Linked DNA regions of Streptomyces liliifuscus. The protein of the gene in region 1 interacts with the protein of each later gene in a pairwise test. Links are inferred from orthologs where the notes say so. Each region holds a gene or a part of one and is shown on either strand. Other genes may lie near its edges.

What was found.
Region 2: the proteins of dnaE (region 1) and rplL interact in binary tests that used the Escherichia coli proteins (3 or more experiments, as listed by UniProt). The link is inferred for Streptomyces liliifuscus from one-to-one orthologs.
Region 3: the proteins of dnaE (region 1) and JEQ17_RS25110 interact in binary tests that used the Escherichia coli proteins (3 or more experiments, as listed by UniProt). The link is inferred for Streptomyces liliifuscus from one-to-one orthologs.

Annotation. Positions count from the first base shown.
Region 1 is NZ_CP066831.1:7,933,821-7,942,475, forward strand. Bases 2,112-6,206 are described here. They hold dnaE (DNA polymerase III subunit alpha), read left to right. Parts: upstream 2,112-2,466; coding sequence 2,467-6,006; downstream 6,007-6,206. Other genes in these bases: JEQ17_RS34150 (DUF2252 domain-containing protein), read right to left, coding at 2,112-2,219; JEQ17_RS34160 (hypothetical protein), read right to left, coding at 6,153-6,206. In the rest of the region: JEQ17_RS34140 (DsbA family protein), read right to left, coding at 1-92; JEQ17_RS34145 (hypothetical protein), read right to left, coding at 139-822; more of JEQ17_RS34150, read right to left, coding at 891-2,111; more of JEQ17_RS34160, read right to left, coding at 6,207-6,332; JEQ17_RS34165 (NYN domain-containing protein), read left to right, coding at 6,557-7,777; JEQ17_RS34170 (ABC transporter ATP-binding protein), read left to right, coding at 8,086-8,655. UniProt on the Escherichia coli protein: DNA polymerase III is a complex, multichain enzyme responsible for most of the replicative synthesis in bacteria. This DNA polymerase also exhibits 3' to 5' exonuclease activity. The alpha chain is the DNA polymerase catalytic subunit.
Region 2 is NZ_CP066831.1:6,432,830-6,440,117, forward strand. What follows is about bases 4,561-7,288. They hold rplL (50S ribosomal protein L7/L12), read left to right. Parts: upstream 4,561-5,596; coding sequence 5,597-5,980; downstream 5,981-7,288. Other genes in these bases: JEQ17_RS27795 (DUF1396 domain-containing protein), read left to right, coding at 4,561-4,647; rplJ (50S ribosomal protein L10), read left to right, coding at 4,957-5,487; rpoB (DNA-directed RNA polymerase subunit beta), read left to right, coding at 6,645-7,288. Outside these bases: preprotein translocase subunit SecE, read left to right, coding at 1-175; transcription termination/antitermination protein NusG, read left to right, coding at 253-1,134; rplK (50S ribosomal protein L11), read left to right, coding at 1,316-1,750; rplA (50S ribosomal protein L1), read left to right, coding at 1,828-2,553; JEQ17_RS27790 (hypothetical protein), read left to right, coding at 2,717-3,628; more of JEQ17_RS27795, read left to right, coding at 3,787-4,560. UniProt on the Escherichia coli protein: The binding site for several of the GTPase factors involved in protein synthesis (IF-2, EF-Tu, EF-G and RF3). Is thus essential for accurate translation.
Region 3 is NZ_CP066831.1:5,848,793-5,856,195, forward strand. The notes cover bases 2,114-4,956. They hold JEQ17_RS25110 (pyridoxal phosphate-dependent aminotransferase), read left to right. Parts: upstream 2,114-2,847; coding sequence 2,848-4,065; downstream 4,066-4,956. Other genes in these bases: JEQ17_RS25105 (hypothetical protein), read right to left, coding at 2,395-2,550; JEQ17_RS25115 (glycosyltransferase family protein), read left to right, coding at 4,194-4,956. Outside these bases: ATP-dependent chaperone ClpB, read left to right, coding at 1-1,202; JEQ17_RS25100 (DUF2617 family protein), read right to left, coding at 1,394-1,912; more of JEQ17_RS25115, read left to right, coding at 4,957-5,393; JEQ17_RS25120 (YbjN domain-containing protein), read right to left, coding at 5,439-5,966; JEQ17_RS25125 (polyamine aminopropyltransferase), read left to right, coding at 6,253-7,403. UniProt on the Escherichia coli protein: Shows aminotransferase activity with methionine and histidine as substrates, and to a lesser extent also with phenylalanine.

The DNA.
Region 1 (8,655 bases):
CTGGCCTTCTCGCGCTTGGCCTGACGCTCGCGCTCGACGCGCAGCCGCTCACGGGCCGCCGACTTCGCGGCCTGGCTGTTCCTCTTGCTCATGATGGTGTTCTCCGTGGTGATGACAGGTGGATGGGGACTGGCGTGCTCAGGCGAATACGGCCGAGCACGGCGGTCCACGCCGTCCCAGGGAGTGCACGAACAGGCGCGTACGCGTGGCGGCGACCCGGCGCGTGGGGCGCGGCAGCCGGCGTACGGGAGTGAAGTGGACGGTCACCGCGGCGACCGCGATCAGCAGGGGCCGGAAGGTGGCCGCGGCCACGGCGTCCAGGAGCTGGGCCAGGGCCCGCTCGCCGCGCCGCAGCCAGGCGGCCGCGAGCAGCCCCACACCGATGTGCGCGCCGAGCAGCAGCCAGGCGGCTGCCGGGTCGGCGTTCGCGAGCAGGGCCGCGGCGGGCTGGGTTTCGCCGCCGGTGACGCGCGCCAGCGGGGTGCCGACCTCGCCGCCGCACAGCACGTCGAAACCGACCGAGCGCAGCGGGCCGGCGACCGGGCCGCCCGCCTTGCCGTAACAGGCGTGCTGGCCGGCGGTGAACAGCGTGTCGGCGGCCAGCTCCAGCGGGATCAGCAGGGCGGCGATCCGCCCGAAGCCGCGCTCACGGCCCGCCAGCGCGTACGCGACGACGAAGACGGCACCCGCGATCACGGCCACGGTGGTGAGCGGCAGCGGGACCTGGGACAGCAGCACGTGCGACGCGGTGCTGAGTGTCACGACGAGTGCCGTGAACAGCGCCGCGCGCACGGCTCTGAGCTGGGTCCCGGATATGTCCATAGCGGTGGAGAGTGTCCCACGTACTCCTGTAAGAGGTCCCTAAAGGGTTCCTGTGCGTTGTGCGATGCCTACAGGCCCGGAATCCGGCCGTTACGGAAGAGGTCCACGAAGATCTGGTGGTCGGCACGCGCCCGTGCGCCGTACTCATGCGCGAAGTCGACAAGGAGGTCGCCGAAGCTGTCCTCGTCGCCCGCGATCGCCGCGTCGATGGCGCGCTCCGTGGAGAACGGCACCAGCTCCGAGTGGCCGCTCTCGTCGTCCGCCGCCGCGTGCATGGTGGCGGTGGAGCGGCCGAGGTCCGCGACGACCGCCGCGATCTCCTCCGGGTCGTCGATGTCGCCCCAGTCCAGGTCCACCGCGTACGGCGAGACCTCGGCGACGAGCTGGCCCGCGCCGTCCAGCTCGGTCCAGCCCAGCCACGGGTCGGCGTGCGCCTGGAGGGCGCGCTGGGAGATCACCGTGCGGTGGCCCTCGTGCTGGAAGTACTCACGGATCGAGGAGTCCGTGATGTGCCGGGAGACGGCCGGGGTCTGGGCCTGCTTGATGTAGATCACCACATCGTTCTCCAGGGCGTCGGTGGCGCCCTCCAGAAGGATGTTGTACGAGGGCAGCCCCGCCGAGCCGATACCGATGCCGCGGCGGCCCACGACGTCCTTCACGCGGTACGAGTCGGGGCGGGACAGGGACGCCTCGGGCAGCGTCTCCAGATAGCCGTCGAAGGCCGCGAGGACCTTGTAGCGCGTGGCCGCGTCCAGCTCGATGGAGCCGCCGCCCGGCGCGAAGCGGCGCTCGAAGTCGCGGATCTCGGTCATCGAGTCGAGCAGCCCGAAGCGGGTCAGCGAGCGGGCGTCACGCAGGGCGTCCAGGAGCGGGCCCTGCGCGGTGTCCAGCGTGAAGGGCGGCACCTCGTCGCTCTTGGCACCCGTCGCCAGGGCGTGGATGCGCTCGCGGTAGGCCGCCGCGTACGTCCGGACGAGGTCGGTGATCTGCTCGTCGCTCAGCGCCTTCGCGTAGCCGATCAGGGCCACCGAGGCCGCGAGGCGCTTGAGGTCCCAGGTGAAGGGGCCGACATACGCCTCGTCGAAGTCGTTCACGTTGAAGATCAGGCGCCCCTGGGCGTCCATGTACGTGCCGAAGTTCTCCGCGTGCAGGTCGCCGTGGATCCACACGCGCGAGGTGCGCTCGTCCAGGTACGGTCCGCCCCGCTTCTCCTGCTCCAGGTCGTGGTAGAAGAGGCCGGCCGTGCCGCGGTAGAAGGCGAACGCGGAGGCCGCCATCTTCCGGAACTTCACGCGGAACGCGGCCGGGTCGGCGGCCAGCAGTTCGCCGAAGGCGGTGTCGAATACGGCGAGGATCTGTTCGCCGCGTTGCTCGGCGCTGAGCTGCGGAACCGACATCGCTTGGTGCCTCCTGGTGCAGGTGGTGCATGACAAGTGGGACGGAAAGTGCCGTCCGCCGGAGCGGATGCCTCCGTCGTCTTCCAACGGACGAAGGTACGCGGGAGTGCCCGTTCTCCCCTCACGAAGGTACGGGGGAGACCGCTCCGAGTGTCAGTGCCGAGGCATAGACTTCGACGCTGTCCGCCAGACTGTTCGCAGCCGGTCGGACCGTCGTCGACACCTGTTCTTCTTGGAGGCCGAAGCCGTGTCAAAGCCGCCGTTCACGCACCTGCACGTCCACACCCAGTACTCGCTGCTGGACGGTGCCGCGCGGCTGAAGGACATGTTCGACGCGTGCAACGAGATGGGCATGACCCATATCGCGATGTCCGACCACGGCAACCTGCACGGGGCGTACGACTTCTTCCACTCGGCCAAGAAGGCGGGCGTCACGCCGATCATCGGCATCGAGGCGTACGTCGCCCCCGAGTCGCGACGCAACAAGCGGAAGATCAAGTGGGGTCAGCCGCACCAGAAGCGGGACGACGTCTCCGGCTCCGGTGGTTACACGCACAAGACGATCTGGGCGGCCGACAAGACGGGCCTGCACAACCTGTTCCGGCTGTCCTCGGACGCGTATGCCGAGGGCTGGCTGCAGAAGTGGCCGCGGATGGACAAGGAGACCATTTCCCAGTGGTCCGAGGGGCTGATCGCTTCCACGGGATGTCCTTCTGGTGAGCTGCAGACCCGCTTGCGCCTGGGCCAGTTCGACGAGGCGGTGAAGGCGGCCTCCGAATACCAGGACATCTTCGGCAAGGACCGGTACTTCCTGGAGCTGATGGACCACGGCATCGAGATCGAGAGCCGGGTCCGTGACGACCTGCTGCGGGTGGGCAAGAAGCTCGGCATCCCGCCGCTGGTGACCAACGACTCGCACTACACGTACGCGCACGAGGCGACCGCGCACGACGCGCTGCTGTGCATCCAGACCGGCAAGAACCTCTCCGATCCGGACCGCTTCCGGTTCGACGGGACCGGTTACTACCTGAAGTCGACGGACGAGATGTACGCCGTCGACTCCTCGGAGGCCTGGCAGGAGGGGTGTGCGAACACTCTCCTGGTGGCCGAACAGATCGACACGACGGGCATGTTCGAGGCGAAGAACCTCATGCCCAAGTTCGACATCCCCGACGGCTTCACCGAGGTCACCTGGTTCCAGGAGGAGGTGCGCCGCGGCATGGCGCGCCGCTTCCCCGGCGGCGTCCCCGACGACCGCCAGAAGCAGGCCGAGTACGAGATGGACGTCATCATCCAGATGGGGTTCCCGGGGTACTTCCTCGTCGTCGCCGACTTCATCATGTGGGCCAAGAAGCAGGGCATCGCGGTCGGCCCCGGCCGTGGTTCCGCGGCCGGTTCGATCGTGTCGTACGCCATGGGCATCACCGACCTCGACCCGATCCCGCACGGCCTGATCTTCGAGCGGTTCCTCAACCCCGAGCGCGTCTCCATGCCCGACGTCGACATCGACTTCGACGAGCGCAGGCGCGTCGAGGTGATCAGGTATGTGACGGAGAAGTACGGGGCCGACAAGGTCGCCATGATCGGCACGTACGGAAAGATCAAGGCGAAGAACGCCATCAAGGACTCCGCGCGCGTGCTGGGCTATCCCTACGCGATGGGCGACCGGCTCACCAAGGCCATGCCCGCCGACGTCCTCGGCAAGGGCATCGATCTGAACGGCATCACCGACCCCAAGCACCCGCGCTACGGCGAGGCGGGCGAGATCCGGGGGATGTACGAGAACGAACCGGACGTGAAGAAGGTCATCGACACCGCGAAGGGCGTCGAGGGCCTGGTCCGGCAGATGGGTGTGCACGCGGCCGGCGTGATCATGTCCAGCGAGCCCATCGTCGACCACGCCCCGGTCTGGGTGCGGCACACCGACAACGTCACGATCACACAGTGGGACTACCCGCAGTGCGAGTCGCTCGGCCTGCTCAAGATGGACTTCCTGGGCCTGCGCAACCTCACGATCATGGACGACGCCATCAAGATGGTGAAGGCCAACAAGGGCATCGACCTGGAGATGCTCGCCCTCCCGCTGGACGACCCCAAGACCTTCGAACTGCTCTGCCGCGGTGACACGCTCGGCGTCTTCCAGTTCGACGGCGGCCCGATGCGCTCGCTGCTCCGCCAGATGCAGCCCGACAACTTCGAGGACATCTCCGCCGTCTCGGCCCTCTACCGGCCGGGCCCGATGGGCATGAACTCGCACATCAACTACGCGGAGCGCAAGAACAAGCGCCAGGAGATCACACCGATCCACAAGGAGCTGGAGGAGCCGCTCGAAGAGGTCCTGGCGGTCACCTACGGCCTGATCGTCTATCAGGAGCAGGTCCAGAAGGCCGCCCAGATCATCGCCGGCTACTCGCTCGGCGAGGCCGACATCCTCCGTCGCGTGATGGGCAAGAAGAAGCCCGAGGAACTGGCGAAGAACTTCGTCCTCTACCAGGCGGGCGCCCGGAAGAACGGCTACAGCGACGAGGCGATCCAGGCCCTGTGGGACGTGCTGGTCCCCTTCGCCGGATACGCGTTCAACAAGGCCCACTCGGCCGCGTACGGACTGGTCTCGTACTGGACCGGCTATCTGAAGGCGAACTACCCGGCCGAGTACATGGCCGCGCTGCTCACCTCGGTCAAGGACGACAAGGACAAGTCGGCGGTCTATCTCAACGAGTGCCGGCGCATGAAGATCAAGGTGCTGCCGCCGAACGTCAACGAGTCCGAGCAGAACTTCGCCGCGCAGGGCGACGACGTGATCCTCTTCGGCCTCTCGGCGGTGCGCAACGTCGGTACGAACGTCGTCGAGTCGATCATCCGCAGCCGCAAGGCCAAGGGCAAGTACGGCTCGTTCCCCGACTATCTCGACAAGGTCGAGGCGGCCGCGTGCAACAAGCGCACCACGGAGTCGCTGATCAAGGCCGGCGCCTTCGACACGATGGGGCACACCCGCAAGGGCCTCACCGCGCACTTCGAGCCGATGATCGACAACGTGGTCGCGGTCAAGCGCAAGGAGGCCGAGGGCCAGTTCGATCTCTTCGGCGGCATGGGCGAGGACGACAGCAGCGAGCCCGGCTTCGGGCTCGACGTCGAGTTCACCACCGACGAGTGGGACAAGGCCTACCTGCTCGCCCAGGAGCGGGAGATGCTCGGCCTGTACGTTTCCGACCACCCGCTCTTCGGCCTGGAGCACGTGCTGTCCGACAAGGCCGACGCGGGCATCAACCAGCTCACCGGCGGCGAGCACGGGGACGGCGCGGTCGTCACCATCGGCGGCATTATCTCCGGGCTGCAGCGCAAGATGACCAAGCAGGGCAACGCCTGGGCGATCGCCACCGTCGAGGACCTCGCGGGCTCCATCGAGTGCATGTTCTTCCCGGCGACCTACCAGCTGGTCTCGACCCAACTCGTCGAGGACGCGGTGGTGTTCGTCAAGGGACGCCTCGACAAGCGCGAGGACGTGCCCCGGCTCGTCGCGATGGAACTCCAGGTCCCGGACCTGTCGAACGCGGGCACCAACGCGCCCGTGATCCTCACCATCCCGGCACTGAAGGTCACTCCGCCGATGATCAGCAGGCTCGGCGAGATCCTCAGCCACCACAAGGGCGAGAGCGAGGTGCGGATCAGGCTCCAGGGCCCGAGCAAGACCACGGTCCTGCGGCTCGACCGGCACCGGGTGAAGCCGGACCCCGCGCTCTTCGGTGACTTGAAAGTGCTGCTCGGGCCGTCCTGCCTGGCGGGCTGAACCGGTGGCCGACGTCTGAGACGGCCCGGACCGGCAGTCGGCAGACGAGAGCATACGAGAGGGGCGCATCCGTCGCGGATGCGCCCCTCGTCGTGCGTCTGGGCTTCGGCAGCCCTCAACAGGCCTCAACAAGCCTGGCGCGGGCCTCAGTTGTGGCCGAAGCGCTTCTGGTGCTTACGGGCAACATCGGCGGGGCTGCCCTGGGCCTGCGACATCGGCGAACGCTGCGCCTCCGCCGAGGACCGGTCTGCCTGCTCCTGCGCGCGCTCGGCCTGCGAGGAGCGGTCCTGCTGCCCGCCCTGCTTGCGGTTCTTGTTCTTGGCCATGGTGATCTGCCTCCTACGGGGGATCTCGGGGCCAGGGCCGGGACCAGACTCACATAGCGCGACAACAAGCGCATTTCGGAGAATTACCGTGCGTAATAAGCCCTGTCGGTGAGTGATCTCCCGATCCGCCACGCCGAAGATCGAGTTCCGGCCGTTAACCTCCGCAGGGTCGGGCAGACTCGAAGGAAGCCCGAAGCAAACCTCCCGGAAAGAGGGTGGATCGCGTGGACCGCTGCATTGTCCTGGTGGACGCCGGGTACCTGCTCGGGGCTGCTGCCAGTCTTCTCGCCGGGGATTCCTCCCGCTCCCGGATCACCGTCGACCACGCCGCCCTCATCCAGGGCCTGCGCGAGCGCGCCGAGTCCGACACGGAACGGCCCCTGTTGCGCATCTACTGGTTCGACGGCGCCCCCGACCGCGTACCGCAGCCCGAGCACCGCAGACTGCGGGTGATGCCGCGGGTCACGGTGCGCCTGGGTGCGCTGACCCGCAGCGACGGGCGCTGGGCGCAGAAGGGTGTGGACGCCGCCATGCACGCCGAGCTCACGGAGCTGGCGCGCAACCGGGCCTGCTCCGACGTCGTGCTCGTCACCGGGGACGGGGATCTGCTGCCCGGCATGATGGCCGCGAAGGAGCACGGGGTCGCCGTGCACCTGTGGGCCGTGCAGGCTGCCGACGGCGACTACAACCAGTCCGAGGACCTTGTGGCCGAGGCCGACGAGCGGCGTGTCCTCGACCGCGTCTGGATCACCAAGGCCGTACAGGCCAAGGATCTCGGCGGGGTCTGCGCGCCGCCGCCCGTCCCGCGGCCGGAGATCGCCGCGATCCTCTCCGCGCCGTTGCCCGAGTCCGCGCTGACCTCCGCGGGTGAGCGGCCCTCGCGGGACGCCGAGCACACGCAGGCCGCGCCCAGTGAGAACGGCACGGAGGAGAGGGTGCCGGCCGCAAAGGGCGGCGTTCCGACGCCGAAGGATCTGGCCGCGTTGCGGGCGCCCGGGACGCATGCGCATCCGCAGCCCGCGAACGCGACGCTGCGGTGGTCCTCCGACAAGGGGTGGGTCGACCGGCCCGGTACCGCGGCGGAGTCCGCGGAGGCCGCGCTGCTGCCCACGCTCGCGCAGCTCACGTCGGCCGAGCAGCGGTGGGCCGATCGTGAGGAGGACATCACGACGGTGGGTGGGGATCCGTACGAGGTCGGGCAGGTTTTTGCCCGGCGGTGGATGGGGCGGTTGTCGGACCAGGCCCAGTTGCAGAAGCTGTCGACGATGTATCCGCGGGTGCCGCATCGCATCGACGGGGAGTTGTTGCGGTATGCGGCTCGGTTCGGGCTGCTCGCGCACAAGGACGATCAGATCGATGAGCATGATCGGTATGCGATTCGGGCGGGGTTCTGGCGGGAGATCGATGTGCGGACCGCGGCCGAACATGCTCCCGCAGGGGAGTAGGGGGTTCGCTGAGGTTGGCTTGCCGCCGGCCTTGGAGGTTGTGTGTTGTCTGCGGGGGTGTGGGGGCTTGTCGCGCAGTTCCCCGCGCCCCTGGAGGGGCGTGAACCGGCGTTGTCGACCGCGGGTTCGTGGGGGTTGCTCGCGCAGTTCCCCGCGCCCCTGACGGGGCACGGGCCTGCGTTGTTCGCTGCGGGGCGTGGGGGTTGCTCGCGCCGTTCCTCGCGCCCCTGGCGGGGCCGATATTGGGTGTATGCCCGCCCCGGGCGTCGTTGTGGGGGCGGGACCCCGTACCCTCAGTCCTCGTGAGTATGCGCGCCGCACAGGGAGTCCGGAATGGGCACGGTGGGGATGTCGTGTGCGCGGTGCGGGATCTGACGAAGACCTATCCGGCGGTGCGCGGGCGGCGCGGAGCACCCGCGACGCCGGAGGTGCGGGCCACCGACGGGGTACGGCTCGACATCCGGCGAGGTGAGATCTTCGGGCTGCTCGGGCCGAACGGAGCGGGCAAGACCACCCTCGTACGGCAGCTGACCGGGCTGATGCGCCCCGACCGCGGCAGTGTCGAGATCCTCGGCCACGACATCGTGCGCCACCCCGAGCGGGCGGCGCGGATTCTGGCGTACCTGGGACAGGAGTCCACCGCGCTCGACGAGCTGACCGTGTCACTCGCCGCGGAGACCACCGGGCGGCTGCGCGGGCTCGACGTGCGCAGCGCGCGGGCCGAGCGGGACGCGGTCCTGGAGGAGCTGGGGCTCACCGCGCTGGCCTCGCGGCCGCTGAAGAAGCTGTCCGGCGGGCAGCGCAGACTCGCCTGCTTCGCCACCACACTCGTCGGCGCGCGGCCGCTCCTCGTCCTCGACGAGCCGACCACCGGCATG
Region 2 (7,288 bases), 1.5 Mb from region 1 along the record:
CCTTGCCCTCTTCTACCGCCAGATCGTCGCGGAACTCCGCAAGGTAGTCTGGCCGACCCGGAATCAGCTGACGACGTACACCACAGTGGTGATTGTGTTCGTGGTCATCATGATCGGTCTGGTGACTCTGATTGACTTCGGACTCGACAAGGCCGCCAAGTACGTATTCGGCTGAGCCAAGCGCGAAGGGCGCCGTACCCGGCGCCCGCTTTCGCGTGTTCCACCCCCATGATCCAGGAAGAAGCAGCCACCGTGTCTGACCCGAACCTGAACGACGCCGGCGAGTCGGTCGAGTCCGTTGACGACGAGCTCGACATCGTCGAGGGCGCGGACGTCGAGGACGAGGTCGAGGCTGCCGACGCCGAGGCCGGCGAGGCCGCCGAAGAGGCTGCCCTGCACGTCGAGGACGAGTCCGGTGAGGACGTCGAGGCCGACGTGGACGTCGACGAGCCGGCCGTCTCCGACGAGGCCGAAGAAGCCGAGAAGCTCGAAGAGCCCGAAGAAGAGGCCGAGCCGGTCGACCCCGTCGTGGCCCTCCGCGAGGAGCTCCGCAGGCTGCCCGGCGAGTGGTACGTCATCCACACGTACGCGGGTTACGAGAACCGCGTGAAGACGAACCTCGAACAGCGTGCCGTCTCCCTGAACGTCGAGGACTTCATCTTCGCGGCCGAGGTGCCGCAGGAAGAGGTCGCGCAGATCAAGAACGGCGAGCGCAAGACCGTCCGTCAGAACAAGCTCCCCGGCTACGTGCTGGTGCGCATGGACCTGACGAACGAGTCCTGGGGCGTCGTCCGCAACACCCCCGGAGTCACCGGCTTCGTGGGCAACGCGTACGACCCGTACCCGCTGACGCTGGACGAGATCGTCAAGATGCTCGCCCCAGAGGCCGAGGAGAAGGCCGCCCGCGAGGCCGCCGAGGCCGAGGGCAAGCCGGCTCCGTCCCGCAAGCTCGAGGTCCAGGTGCTGGACTTCGAGGTGGGCGACTCGGTCACCGTCACCGACGGCCCGTTCGCGACGCTGCAGGCGACCATCAACGAGATCAACGCCGACTCGAAGAAGGTCAAGGGCCTCGTCGAGATCTTCGGCCGCGAGACCCCGGTCGAGCTGAGCTTCGACCAGATCCAGAAGAACTGACCCCTCGCGGGACGATCTTCCGGAACACACGCCTCCGACCAGGTCAGACGGGCCTTCACAGCCTGTCTGACCTGCTCGGTTTTTGGCCGCACACAGATACCCGTTATCGTTGTGCGGTATGCCTCCGTCCGGATGATCCGGATCGGCGGCTGAAAACTCTCACTAGGACCCGGAGAGAGCAATGCCTCCCAAGAAGAAGAAGGTCACGGGGCTCATCAAGCTCCAGATCCAGGCCGGTGCGGCCAACCCGGCGCCGCCGGTCGGCCCCGCACTGGGCCAGCACGGCGTCAACATCATGGAGTTCTGCAAGGCCTACAACGCCGCGACCGAGTCGCAGCGTGGCTGGGTGATCCCGGTGGAGATCACGGTCTACGAAGACCGCTCCTTCACCTTCATCACCAAGACCCCGCCGGCCGCGAAGATGATCCTCAAGGCCGCGGGCGTGGAGAAGGGCTCCGGCGAGCCGCACAAGACCAAGGTCGCCAAGATCACCCAGGCGCAGGTCCGCGAGATCGCCACCACGAAGATGCCCGACCTGAACGCCAACGACCTGGACGCCGCGTCGAAGATCATCGCCGGCACCGCCCGTTCCATGGGCATCACGGTCGAGGGCTGACCTCCACCCCGTAGGAAAGACCGTGGCAGGGCCTGCTCGGCCCACACCACGACTCCTCAGAACACACAGGAGCAGTAGTGAGCAAGCGCAGCAAGTCTCTCCGCGCTGCGGACGCCAAGATCGACCGGGACAAGCAGTACGCCCCGCTCGAGGCCGTCCGTCTCGCCAAGGAGACCTCCACGAGCAAGTTCGACGGCACCGTCGAGGTCGCCTTCCGCCTGGGTGTCGACCCGCGCAAGGCCGACCAGATGGTCCGTGGCACCGTGAACCTCCCGCACGGCACCGGTAAGACCGCCCGGGTCCTGGTCTTCGCGACCGGTGACCGTGCCGAGGCAGCGACCGCCGCGGGCGCCGACATCGTCGGCTCCGACGAACTCATCGACGAGGTGGCGAAGGGCCGTCTGGACTTCGACGCCGTCGTTGCCACCCCGGACCTCATGGGCAAGGTCGGCCGCCTGGGCCGTGTCCTCGGCCCGCGTGGTCTGATGCCGAACCCGAAGACCGGCACCGTGACCCCGGACGTGGCCAAGGCCGTGACCGAGATCAAGGGCGGCAAGATCGAGTTCCGCGTCGACAAGCACTCGAACCTGCACTTCATCATCGGCAAGACCTCGTTCGACGAGACCCAGCTGGTGGAGAACTACGGCGCCGCGCTGGAGGAGATCCTCCGTCTGAAGCCGTCCGCCGCCAAGGGTCGCTACATCCGGAAGGCCGCGATCAGCACCACGATCGGCCCCGGCATCCCGCTCGACCCGAACCGCACCCGCAACCTCCTCGTCGAGGAGGACCCGGCCGCCGTCTGAGCCTGACGCTCACCGGCAGCCGCGTCGCACACGCGATTCCAGGACGGGCCCCGCAACCTTTCGAGGTGCGGGGCCCGTCCCTCTTTGTCAGATGCCCGTTTCCGGACCGGGTGTCAGTGCCCTGCGCTAGCGTGCAAGGCACAGGAATCGCATAGGGGGACGAATGAAGAGCACTGCCGTGCGACGCGCGACTGTCTCGATCGCGATGGCCGCCGCGCTGACGGGGGTCGCGGCCTGTAGCGGCTCGGACTCCGAAGGGGGCTCGGGCGGGAGTTCCGGCGGGGGCGACAAGGCGGCCGGCAAGGCCAAGACGCAGGCGAACCCGATCGTGGCCCTGCGCTCCGTCGAGAAGTCCACCGACAAGGCCGACTCCGCCAAGGTCGAGTCCACCACGACCATGGGCACGATGATGTCCATGGAGGCGGACGGCGCCCTCGGCTGGTCCGACGGCCTCACCGGCACCCTGACGATCACGTACACCGGCGGCACGATGGCCGACCAGATGCGCCAGCTGGGCACCACCTCCATGGAGGCCCGCTATCTGCCGGACGCCTACTACGCGAAGATGGGCGACAAGTTCGCCGAGCAGTCCGGCGGCAAGCACTGGATCAAGTACGCGTACGACGACCTGGCGGACCTCGCCGGCGGATCGGGCGCGTACATGAAGGACCAGATGCAGAACACCACGCCGAACCAGTCGGTGAAGCTCCTGCTGGCCTCCGGGGACGTCAAGAAGGTCGGCGAGGAGAAGGTGCGCGGCGAGAACACCACGCACTACTCGGGCACGGTCGACGTGGCGGACCTCGCGGGTGAGAGCTCGAACCTCACCGCGGACCAACTGGCCGACATGAAGCGCCAGCTGGAACAGGCCGGAGTCACCACCGAGACCATCGACATATGGGTCAACGACGAGGATCTGCTGGTCAAGAAGGTCGAGAAGGGCGAGCTGGCGACCGGCTCGATGTCCTCGACGGCGTTCTACAGCGACTACGGCGTGAAGGTCTCCACCGAGGAGCCCCCGGCCGGTGACACCGCCGACTTCAAGGACCTGATGCAGACTCAGCCGGCGGCTTGAGAGCTCTCGTACGGGACACAGGTGGGGGCGCCACCCAGGCGTCCCAGGCGTCCCGGCTGTTCACATGGGCCTCAAGGAACTCGGAGGACTGGCCGAGTCCCTCTGGGATACGCTCGCGCCCTGTCTGTGAGTCGCTCATCTGTTCCTTGGGGGGAACCATGAAGTTTTCTGTGCGCGGATCCGTGCGTCGTAGGACGACCGGTGCGGCACTCGCCGCGCTGGTGCTCGCCGGGGGTGCCGTCGGCTGTTCGAAGGACAGCGCGAGCCAGGAGTCGCCGAAGATGACGCCCGCCGCGGCCGTGGCCAAGGCGGCGAAGAACACGGAGGACATCACCTCCATCAGCTACCGGATGACCGGCAGGACCCCTGAGGAGGGGCGCGTCAAGGCCGATGCCCAGATGCGCATGAAGCCCGACGTCGCCATGAGCATGAAGATGACCGCCCTCGACCAGGGCGCGGACGGCACCGCCGAGATCCGCCTCGTCGACAAGGCGATGTACATAGGCGGCGGCGCCGCGGCCGCCAAGGAGATGGACGGCAAGAGCTGGATCAAGTTCGACCTGTCCACGCTGGGCGACGACGCGCTGGGGGGCGCGGCTCCGGGCGCCGGTACGGCCGACAAGAACCCGGCCCAGGAGTCCACCTTCCTCACCGGCTCCAAGGACGTGAAGAAGGTCGGCACCGAGAAGGTCGACGGCGTCGAGACCACGCACTACAAGGGCACCGTCACCCTCGACGAGTTCCGCAAGTCCCTCAAGGACGAGAGCAAGGCCACCCGCGAGCAGCGGGAGAAGAGCCTTGAGCAGTACGAGAAGATGGGCGTGGACGCGCTCACGATGGACATGTGGATCGACGGCGACGACCGCACCAAGCAGTTCCGTATGCAGGGTGACGCCGACAAGGGCAAGCTCGACATGACCATCACCTTCGTCGACTACAACAAGCCCGTGACGGTCGAGGCGCCGCCCGCCAAGGACGTCATGGACCTGGCCGAGATGATGGGCGACATCGAGAGCTGACATCGGCGTCGGCCGGCGTATGACGTCGGCCGACGTACGGATTTGCTTGACAGCGACCCGTTCACGTAACCTTCCACAGAAGCCAAAGACCGCTGGTCGTTGCCGTGTGCTCCTAGAGGGCGCGGTGACCGAAGGATCCGCTGAAACTGCGGACGACCCGCGTAGGTGACTGTGGATGAACTCCCGGGCAGTCCTGTACTTCGTACGGATCCGTTCGGTCGAGTCACGCCCCGTGCGCCTGCGCCGGGGCGTTTCGTTTTCCCAGTCTCCTTCTGAGCGGTCCTCATCACCCGGAAGGAGGCCACGCTTATGGCAAGGCCCGACAAGGCTGCCGCGGTAGCCGAGCTCGCGGACCAGTTCCGCAGCTCGAACGCCGCTGTGCTGACCGAGTACCGGGGTCTCACCGTGGCGCAGCTCAAGACGCTGCGTCGTTCGCTCGGTGAAGACGCCCAGTACGCCGTGGTGAAGAACACGCTGACCAAGATCGCGGCCAACGAGGCCGGGATCTCGACGCTCGACGACCTGTTCAACGGTCCGACGGCGGTTGCCTTCATCTCCGGTGACCCGGTGACGTCGGCGAAGGGTCTTCGTGACTTCGCCAAGGACAACCCCAACCTCGTCATCAAGGGCGGTGTCCTTGACGGCAAGGCGCTGTCCGCCGACGAGATCAAGAAGCTTGCGGACCTCGAGTCCCGCGAGGTTCTGCTCGCCAAGCTGGCGGGTGCCATGAAGGGCAAGCAGACTCAGGCTGCGCAGCTCTTCCAGGCGCTTCCGTCGAAGTTCGTCCGCACTGCGGAGGCGCTTCGCGTCAAGCTCGAAGAGCAGGGCGGTGCCGAGTAATTCGGCTCGCGCATTGACCGCCGCCTGAGGCGACGGTCGTAGCGGGCCGAACGTACGCCCGCCTCACCAGTACATCCGGCACCTGCCGATTTAGTGGAAGGACGCCATCATGGCGAAGCTGTCCCAGGAAGAGCTGCTCGCGCAGTTCGAGTCCCTCACCCTCATCGAGCTCTCCGAGTTCGTTAAGGCCTTCGAGGAGAAGTTCGACGTCACCGCCGCCGCCGCGGTCGCCGTTGCCGGTCCCGCCGGTGCCGCCGCCCCCGCCGAGGCCGAGGCCGAGCAGGACGAGTTCGACGTCATCCTCACGGGTGCCGGCGACAAGAAGATCCAGGTCATCAAGGTCGTGCGTGAGCTGACCTCCCTGGGTCTCAAGGAGGCCAAGGACCTCGTGGACGGCGCTCCGAAGCCGGTCCTCGAGAAGGTCGCCAAGGACGCCGCCGAGAAGGCCGCCGAGTCCCTCAAGGGCGCCGGCGCCTCCGTCGAGGTCAAGTAACACCACGAGTCGTCCGCCGCGGCGCCTGTGGGCGCCCCGCGGCGGCGGCTCGAGTGAGCCGACACAGCCTCTCCCGCAGGGGCTGTAACGCTGACGCACCGAAGAGCGATCATCCATCTGGGTGGTCGCTCTTCGGCGTTCGAGGGGGCCGTGCGGCGACTGCCTTGCGCTGTCGGTCGCTACGAGTATGGTGATCTTCGTTCGTGCCTCCGGCCGCCCTGTGACGGGCAGCAAGACAGGTTGCAAGACGGGTTGCAAGTGACGATGGCAGCACCCGGTTCGGGCATGGGGGGCCTTGACGAACCGCACGCAGCGCGCAATTCTCAGGACGCGTCGTCACAACGATCCGGATCCGAGGCATGGATCGGTGGCGAAGAGGGCAGTATCGATGTGCATCGAGGGCGTGGCTTGCAGCAGGGGTTGAGAACAACGAGGGTCTTCAAAAACCCGCACTGGACATCAGTGGGCCTAGTGGCTACACTGACCCTTTGCGCTGCCTGTTAGCTGCCTCCTGCCCGTCACCAGGGGCATGCCCTCGCTTCAGCACTGTGGATTGAACCGATCCTGACCTGGCCTTTTGGCTGATTCAGGAAACGGCTGTCCCGGTGTCCGGCTTGGGACCGGTACGCGCGTAGTGAGTCCGAGCCCTCGGAAGGACCCCCTCTTGGCCGCCTCGCGCACTGCCTCCGCGAATACGAACAACGGCGCCAGCACCGCCCCGCTGCGCATCTCTTTTGCAAAGATCAAGGAGCCCCTCGAGGTTCCGAACCTTCTTGCGCTGCAAACCGAGAGCTTCGACTGGCTGCTCGGAAACGACGCGTGGAAGGCTCGTGTCGAGGCGGCTCTGGACAGCGGACAGGACGTCCCCACCAAGTCCGGTCTGGAGGAGATCTTCGAGGAGATCTCCCCGATCGAGGACTTCTCCGGGTCGATGTCCCTGACATTCCGCGACCACCGCTTCGAGCCTCCCAAGAACTCGATCGACGAGTGCAAGGAGCGCGACTTCACGTACGCCGCCCCGCTCTTCGTCACGGCCGAGTTCACCAACAACGAGACCGGCGAGATCAAGTCCCAGACGGTCTTCATGGGCGATTTCCCGCTCATGACCAACAAGGGCACCTTCGTCATCAACGGCACCGAGCGTGTCGTCGTGACGCAGCTGGTCCGTTCGCCGGGTGTCTACTTCGACTCCTCCATCGACAAGACGTCCGACAAGGACATCTTCTCGGTCAAGGTCATCCCCTCCCGGGGTGCCTGGCTGGAGATGGAGATCGACAAGCGCGACATGGTCGGTGTCCGCATCGACCG
Region 3 (7,403 bases), 2.1 Mb from region 1 along the record:
AGCAGTCCCTCAACCGCGTCGGTGAGCTGAAGGAGAAGCTCGACGAACTGCGCGGCCAGGCCGAACGGGCCCAGCGCGACGGCGACTTCGACACCGCCTCCAAGCTGCTCTACGGCGAGATCCCCACCCTGGAAAGGGACTTGGAGGAAGCCTCCGAGGCCGAGGAGGAGGCCGCCAAGGGCACGATGGTCAAGGAGGAGGTCGGCCCGGACGACATCGCGGACGTCGTCGGCGCCTGGACCGGCATCCCCGCCGGACGCCTCCTCGAGGGCGAGACCCAGAAACTCCTGCGCATGGAGGAGGAGTTGGGCCGCCGTCTCATCGGCCAGACCGAGGCCGTACAGGCCGTCTCGGACGCCGTACGCCGCACACGCGCGGGCATCGCCGACCCGGACCGCCCCACCGGCTCGTTCCTCTTCCTCGGCCCGACCGGCGTCGGCAAGACCGAACTCGCCAAGGCCCTCGCGGACTTCCTCTTCGACGACGAGCGGGCCATGATCCGCATCGACATGTCGGAGTACGGCGAGAAGCACAGCGTGGCCCGGCTGGTCGGCGCGCCGCCCGGCTACATCGGCTACGAGGAGGGCGGCCAGCTGACCGAGGCGGTCCGCCGCCGTCCGTACAGCGTGGTGCTCCTCGACGAGGTGGAGAAGGCGCACCCGGAGGTCTTCGACATCCTGCTCCAGGTGCTGGACGACGGCCGTCTGACGGACGGCCAGGGGCGGACGGTCGACTTCCGCAACACCATCCTGATCCTCACGTCGAACCTCGGCAGCCAGTATCTCGTCGAGCCGCTGACGTCCGAGGAGGAGAAGAAGCAGCAGGTCCTGGAGGTCGTACGGGCTTCCTTCAAGCCGGAGTTCCTCAACCGGCTCGACGATCTGGTGGTCTTCTCCGCGCTGAACAAGACGGAGCTGGAGCGGATCGCCAGGCTCCAGGTCGACCGGCTCGCGAAGCGGCTCGCCGAGCGGCGGCTGACCCTGGAGGTCACCGACGCCGCGCTGGCCTGGCTGGCCGACGAGGGCAACGATCCGGCGTACGGGGCGCGGCCGTTGCGGCGGCTCGTCCAGACCGCCATCGGTGACCGGCTCGCCAAGGAGATCCTCTCCGGCGAGATCAACGACGGCGACACGGTTCGCGTGGACGCGTTCGGTGACGGCCTGATCGTGGGCCCCACGACAGCCTCCGGCAAGGAGCTGTAGGGAGACCGGAGTTCGTCTGCGGGCCCGGTGGGGGCTGGTCGCGCAGTTCCCCGCGCCCCCTAAAGACGAAAGACGGGCTGCGCCCCCGTCTTCCGTCTTTAGGGGGCGCAGCCCCTGCCTTTAAGGGGCGCGGGGAACTGCGCGACAAGCCCCCACCGGGCCCGCACATCACCACCGGACCCAGGACCCCCTCAGGCCGGCGCAGCCACCCGTACGCCCACCCGCGTGCGGGTGGCCACAAGCTGCCCGTCCTGCGGATACGCATGCCACGTGCGCCAGTGCACTTGGCCCTCGTGCCGCTGCGCGAGCATCGCCGTGAAGGCATGCGGGCTGCCGGGGAAGACCCCCGCCAGACCATTCGGATGGTCGGCCACCAGCGCGAGCAACTCCTGCGCGCGCCCCGCGAACGAGCCCCGCGACAACGTCTCCACGCGCGCGGCGAACTCGTACTCCCAGTCGCCCACCCGCTTGGCGACGCCGAGTGGCAACGGCGTGCTGCTGCCCGGAATACAGGCGACCGTCTCCGAACAACTGCCCCGCTCCTCCTCCAATAGCACCTGGTGGGACGCCCCGAGCAGTCTCAACTGGAGCTTCGAACCCGAGAGTTCCAGATCGAGCGTGGCGAGCGCGGGCAGCGGTTCGCGACCGAGGGCCCAGGCGAGATCGGCCGCACGCGTGTCGGTGTAGGCGGTGTTGAGGGTCGTGAGCATGGGTCGGCTCCGCTGCACGCAAAAGGGTGGGGTTGGTGTCTGTGAAGAGTGACGGTGAGTCGGTCCGTCGCACCCCGGTCGGCGCCGGGCGGGGGATCAGGCCCGGTCGGCCAGGTCAGAAGGATGTTCCGGGGTCTGCGTCGGCGATTACGAGGGAATCATGAACGGCGCGTCCGCCACAGCGTTTTTACCCAACTTCGTAGGGTTTCCATCCCCCCGAGGGCTCCACAGCTCAACTGTTCAACCAAGAAGTGCGCCATTGGCTCACACGTGCGCCTTCACGCCCCCCGCTCTCTCAACGCCCCTCAACGTTCCTCAACGCTCCTCGACACCCGCCCGGCTCACCTCGCACGGCTCACCTCGCACGGCGAGCGCCCACCGGGAGCCGAACCCCGGGCGCACGGCGAAGCGCCCGCCGGGAGAAGGCTCCCGACGGACGCTCGTGGTGCCGGACGGCCCGGACGCGGTTCCCTGCCCGGAGCTCAGCTGCCCCGTGTCAGCTGCCTCCGCCGCATCCGCCCCCACCGCCCCCGCCCCCGCAGGACGACGACCCGCCTCCGCAGGACGAGCCGCCACTGCAGGAAGAACTCCCCGTCGAACAGCCGCCGCCCCCGCCCGAGCCCGAGCTGCCGGCCCACCAGCTGTGCCTGGACCGGCGCGAACGCCGCCTGCTGCCGCTCGTCGCGGCGGACACGACTCCTATGACGACCAGTACGACGAACACCGCCAGGATGATGCCTACGATCATGGCGCCACCCTCCTTCCGTTCCCCCGAAGCGGCCCCCCGTGGGCTCTGCTTCTCGCCAGTGCTTTTGTCTGCGTTTCTGTCTGTTCCTCTTGCTGCTTTCCCGCGTGTGCTTCTTGTGTGAAAGGGGGATGCCCCCGCGCTTCACGGACCAAAGCAGAGTTGAGCAAGTCCAGAGGTTGAGCGCAGGATGGCGGTCATGACCTCCAGTGCACGCCGCCCGCTCCTCAACCGCCGCCTCGCAGAGTTCGGCACGACGATCTTCGCCGAGATGTCGGCCCTGGCCCTGAGTACCGGCTCGATCAACCTCGGCCAGGGCTTCCCCGACACCGACGGCCCCGAGGAGATCCGCGAGGCGGCGGTGCGGGCGCTGCGCGACGGCCGCGGCAACCAGTACCCGCCGGGCCCGGGCGTGCCCGAGCTGCGCACCGCGATCACCGCCCACCAGCAGCGCCGCTACGGCCTCACGTTCGACCCCGACACCGAGGTCCTGGTCACGGCGGGCGCCACGGAGGCCATCGCCGCGGCCCTGCTGGCCCTCCTCGAACCGGGCGACGAGGTGATCGCCCTGGAGCCGTACTACGACTCGTACGCCGCCTGCATCGCGATGGCGGGCGGTACGCGCGTACCGGTCACCCTGCGCCCGCACGAGGACACCCACGACGGGGTCGTGCACCGGCGCTTCCGGCTGGACCTGGACGAGCTGCGCGACGCGGTCACGGACAACACCCGGCTGCTGCTGATCAACACCCCGCACAACCCGACCGGCACGGTCCTCACCCGCGAGGAGCTCACGGCGATCGCCGAGCTGGCCGTCGAGCGGGACCTGCTGGTCGTCACCGACGAGGTGTACGAGCACCTGGTCTTCGACGAGGCCGAGCACATCCCGCTCGCGACACTGCCCGGCATGCGCGGGCGCACGGTCACCATCGGGAGCGCGGGCAAGAGCTTCTCGTTCACCGGCTGGAAGGTCGGCTGGGTGACGGCCGCGCCCGAACTGGTGGCGGCGGTGCGCTCGGCCAAGCAGTTCCTGACGTACGTGGCCTCGGGGCCCTTCCAGTACGCGGTCGCCGAGGCGCTGGCGCTGCCCGACACGTACTTCGAGGCGTTCGGCGCGGACATGCGGGCCAAGCGGGACCTGCTCGGCGCGGGGCTCGCGGAGGCGGGCTTCAAGGTGTTCAGGCCGGCCGGGACGTACTTCATCACCACCGACATCCGGCCGCTCGGCGAGAGCGACGGGTTCGCGTTCTGCCGGGCGCTGCCCGAGCGCGCGGGCGTGGTCGCCATCCCGAACGCCGTCTTCTACGACCACCGCGAGGCCGGGGCACCCTTCGTCCGCTTCGCCTTCTGCAAGCAGACATCGGTCCTGGAGGAGGCGGTGAAGCGTCTCAAGACGCTCGCCGGCTGAGGCAGCGGCGCTGTCACGGTGACGCGCCGGAACGACGGAGAAGCGGAACGACGGAGAAGCGGGGGAATTCGTGCCCGCCCGACCGCGCGTTGCTCGCAAATGATACGAATTGCCAGCAATCTTCGGGTGTGACCCAAGCAAGTACCCTCGCACCCCCGCCCCCCGCCGTCACGGAGCCCGCCGCCGAGGGCCGCACCCGTCCACGTCCGTCCCCGGCGGCGGCGATGGGTACCGCCCTCGGGCTGTTCGCCGCCGCCCGGCTGCTGGGCACCGCCGCGGTGGCCATGACCGCCTGGGCGACCGGCGGCCATCCGGTGCTGCTGCTCGGCCGGTCCTGGGACTCCGTCTGGTATCTGCGGATCGCGGGCGACGGCTACGGGCGCAGCCTGCACTTCCGCCCCACCGTCGTCCACAGCGACCTGGCGTTCTTCCCGCTCTACCCCGGGCTGCTGCGGGCCGTCACCGAGCTGACCCCGCTCAGCGGCCCCGGCGCCGGCCTGCTGATCTCGTGGACGGCCGCCGCGGTCGCCGCCTGCGGGATCTACGCGATCGGGGTCCGGCTGCACGACCGTGCCGTCGCCACCGCCCTGGTCCTCCTGTGGGGCCTGCTGCCGCACTCCGTCGTGCTGTCCATGGCGTACACGGAACCGGTCCTGACCGCCTTCGCCGCCTGGTCGCTGTACGCCGTCCTCACCGGCCGCTGGGTGTGGGCGGGGGCCCTCGCGGCCTGCGCGGGGCTGGCCCGGCCGAACGGCTTCGCCGTGGCGGCGGCCGTGCTCGCGGCGGCGGCGTACGAGATCTTCAGGCGGCGCGGAAAGGTTTCCCACAGGCTGTGGACGGGCGCGGTGCTCGCGCCCCTCGGGTGGGCCGCGTACTTCCTGTGGGTCGGGCGGCGCAAGGGTGATCTGCTCGGCGGCTACTTCGAGGTGCAGCGGCTGTGGGGCTCACGCTTCGACTTCGGCCTCGGCGCACTGCGCTTCGTCAAGCATCTGCTGCTGCACGGCGACCGGCTGGTCTTCCCGATGTCGATGGTGATCGTGGCGGCGGGCCTGCTGCTGTACGGGCTGCTGATCGCCGACCGCGCGCCCCTGCCGCTGCTGGTCTACGCGGGCGCGCTGCTGCTCGTGGCGGTCGGCGGCGCCGGCTTCTTCGAGTGCAAGCCGCGGTTCCTGCTGCCGGCGTTCCCGCTGCTGCTGCCCATGGCGTGCGCGCTGGTACGGACGGCGAGAGCCCGACCGTGGCACGCGACCCTGGTGGTCGGCGCCCTGGCCGGGCTCTCGTTCGCGTACGGGGCGTACCTCGTCGTGCTCGCCCACAAGCCGCTGTGAGCCGCCGCGAGGCCGTGGCCCGCGGGGCTCGCGCCCGAGTGAGGGCTACTCGTCCTCTTCGGGCTTGTCGGCCTCGTCGATCTCCTGCTCCAGACCGAGCTGCTCGACGAGCCACTTGTCGAACTCGATGGCGGCCCGCACCCAGCTGACCGTGGACGACACGAAGTGCTCCAGGCTGACGCCCGTGCCGATCAGCATCTGCGCCTCGCCGATCAGGCGGACGGTGCCGTCGTCGTGCGTGTGGCTGTAGACCTTCGGCCACAGCGTGCGCCGGTTCCAGTCGTCGATCGACTCGAGGATCTGGGGCTTCTCCTCGATCTGGTGCGGCCGGTCGTAGAACGTCCGCACCGAGAAGACCTGCTGGTCACCTTCACCGCGGAACATGAAATACGTGCGGAACTGCTCCCACGGCGCCGCGAGGTCACCCTCGTCGTCGACGACATACTTCAGCTCCATTTGGTCCAGGAGCTGCTTCACAAGGTCCTGATCAGGGACGACGGGGCCCGCCGGTCCGCCGGGGTTCGGCTCGGGCTGGCCCCCGAAGTTCGGAATCGAGGACGGGTCGATAGACATTCGGTGGGTACTCCTGAGGATTGCACGTGGTTACCTGACTTCGACCCTAGCCGTGATCGGCGTTCAGTAGTCCTTTGGCCCCAGGAGAATCGGACAGAGCCCCGTAAGGGGCGCGGGGAACTGCGCGACAAGCCCCCAACCACCCGCACCGGGCAACGCGACCGTAATGGGCAGGACCAACCCGTTCACGGCCCGTACGCGCCCTGGCCAAAGTATGCGTCGAGGCCCGAGTTTCCACACTTGTGGGTGACAGGACGCAGTTGTTCGGTGACGTACCGTTCGCTGGGTGATCGAGCCGCACGCCCCCGCCCAGCCCGGCACGGCCACGGACCGGCCGGGCACGGCCAAGGCCCCGCCGCCCCGGAACGGCCAGGGCCCGGCGCCTCTGCCGGTCAGTACGGCCACCGGACGGTTCCTCGTCCTCGCCGGCGTCTTCATCTGCGCGGCCTGCGGACTCGTGTACGAACTCGAACTCGTCGCCCTCGCCTCGTACCTGATCGGCGACTCGGTCACCCAGGCCTCCGTCGTGCTGTCCGTGATGGTCTTCGCGATGGGCCTCGGCTCGCTCGTCGCGAAGCGCCTGCGCGGCCGTGCCGCGGCCGGCTTCGGCGCCGTCGAGGCACTGCTCGCGCTCGTCGGCGGCACCAGCGCGATGGCCCTGTACGCCGTCTTCGCCTGGACCGGCGACTGGGGCGGCGCCTGGGAGGGCGGCTCCAGCTACCTCCTCGTCGCCTTCTCCCTGGCCATCGGGCTGCTCATCGGCGCGGAGGTCCCCCTGCTGATGGAGCTGATCCAGCGCATCCGCAGACAGGACGCGGGCGGCGCGGTCGCGGACCTGTTCGCCGCGGACTACGTGGGCGCGCTGGTCGGCGGACTCGCCTTCCCCTTCCTGCTGCTGCCCCTGCTCGGCCAGCTGACCGCGACGCTGATCACCGGAACCGTCAACGCCATCGCGGGCGGCGCCCTCGTCCTCGGCCTGTTCCGGCAGGACCTGACCCGGCGCGGCCGCTGGCTGCTCGTCGTCGCCAACCTCGTCGTGCTCGCGCTGCTCGCCTCGGCCGCCGTCCTGGTCGACGACTTCGAACGGGCCGCGCGGCACGCGGTGTACGGCAAGGACGTACGCGTGGCGATGCACACCGACGTCCAGGAGGTCGTCCTCACCGGCGGCACGGACGGCCGCCCCCTCGACCTCTACCTCGACGGACGCCTGCGGGTCAGCGGCAGCGACGAACGCCGCTATCACGAGGCCCTCGTCCACCCCGCGATGAACGGCCCGCACGCGCGCGTGCTCGTCCTCGGCGGCGGCGACGGGCTCGCCGTGCGCGAGGTGCTGCGGCACAGCGGCGTACGGCGGGTCGACATCGTCGAACTCGACACCCGACTCGTGGAGCTGGCCCGCACCGACCGGGCGCTGTCCGAGCTGAACGGACACGTCTA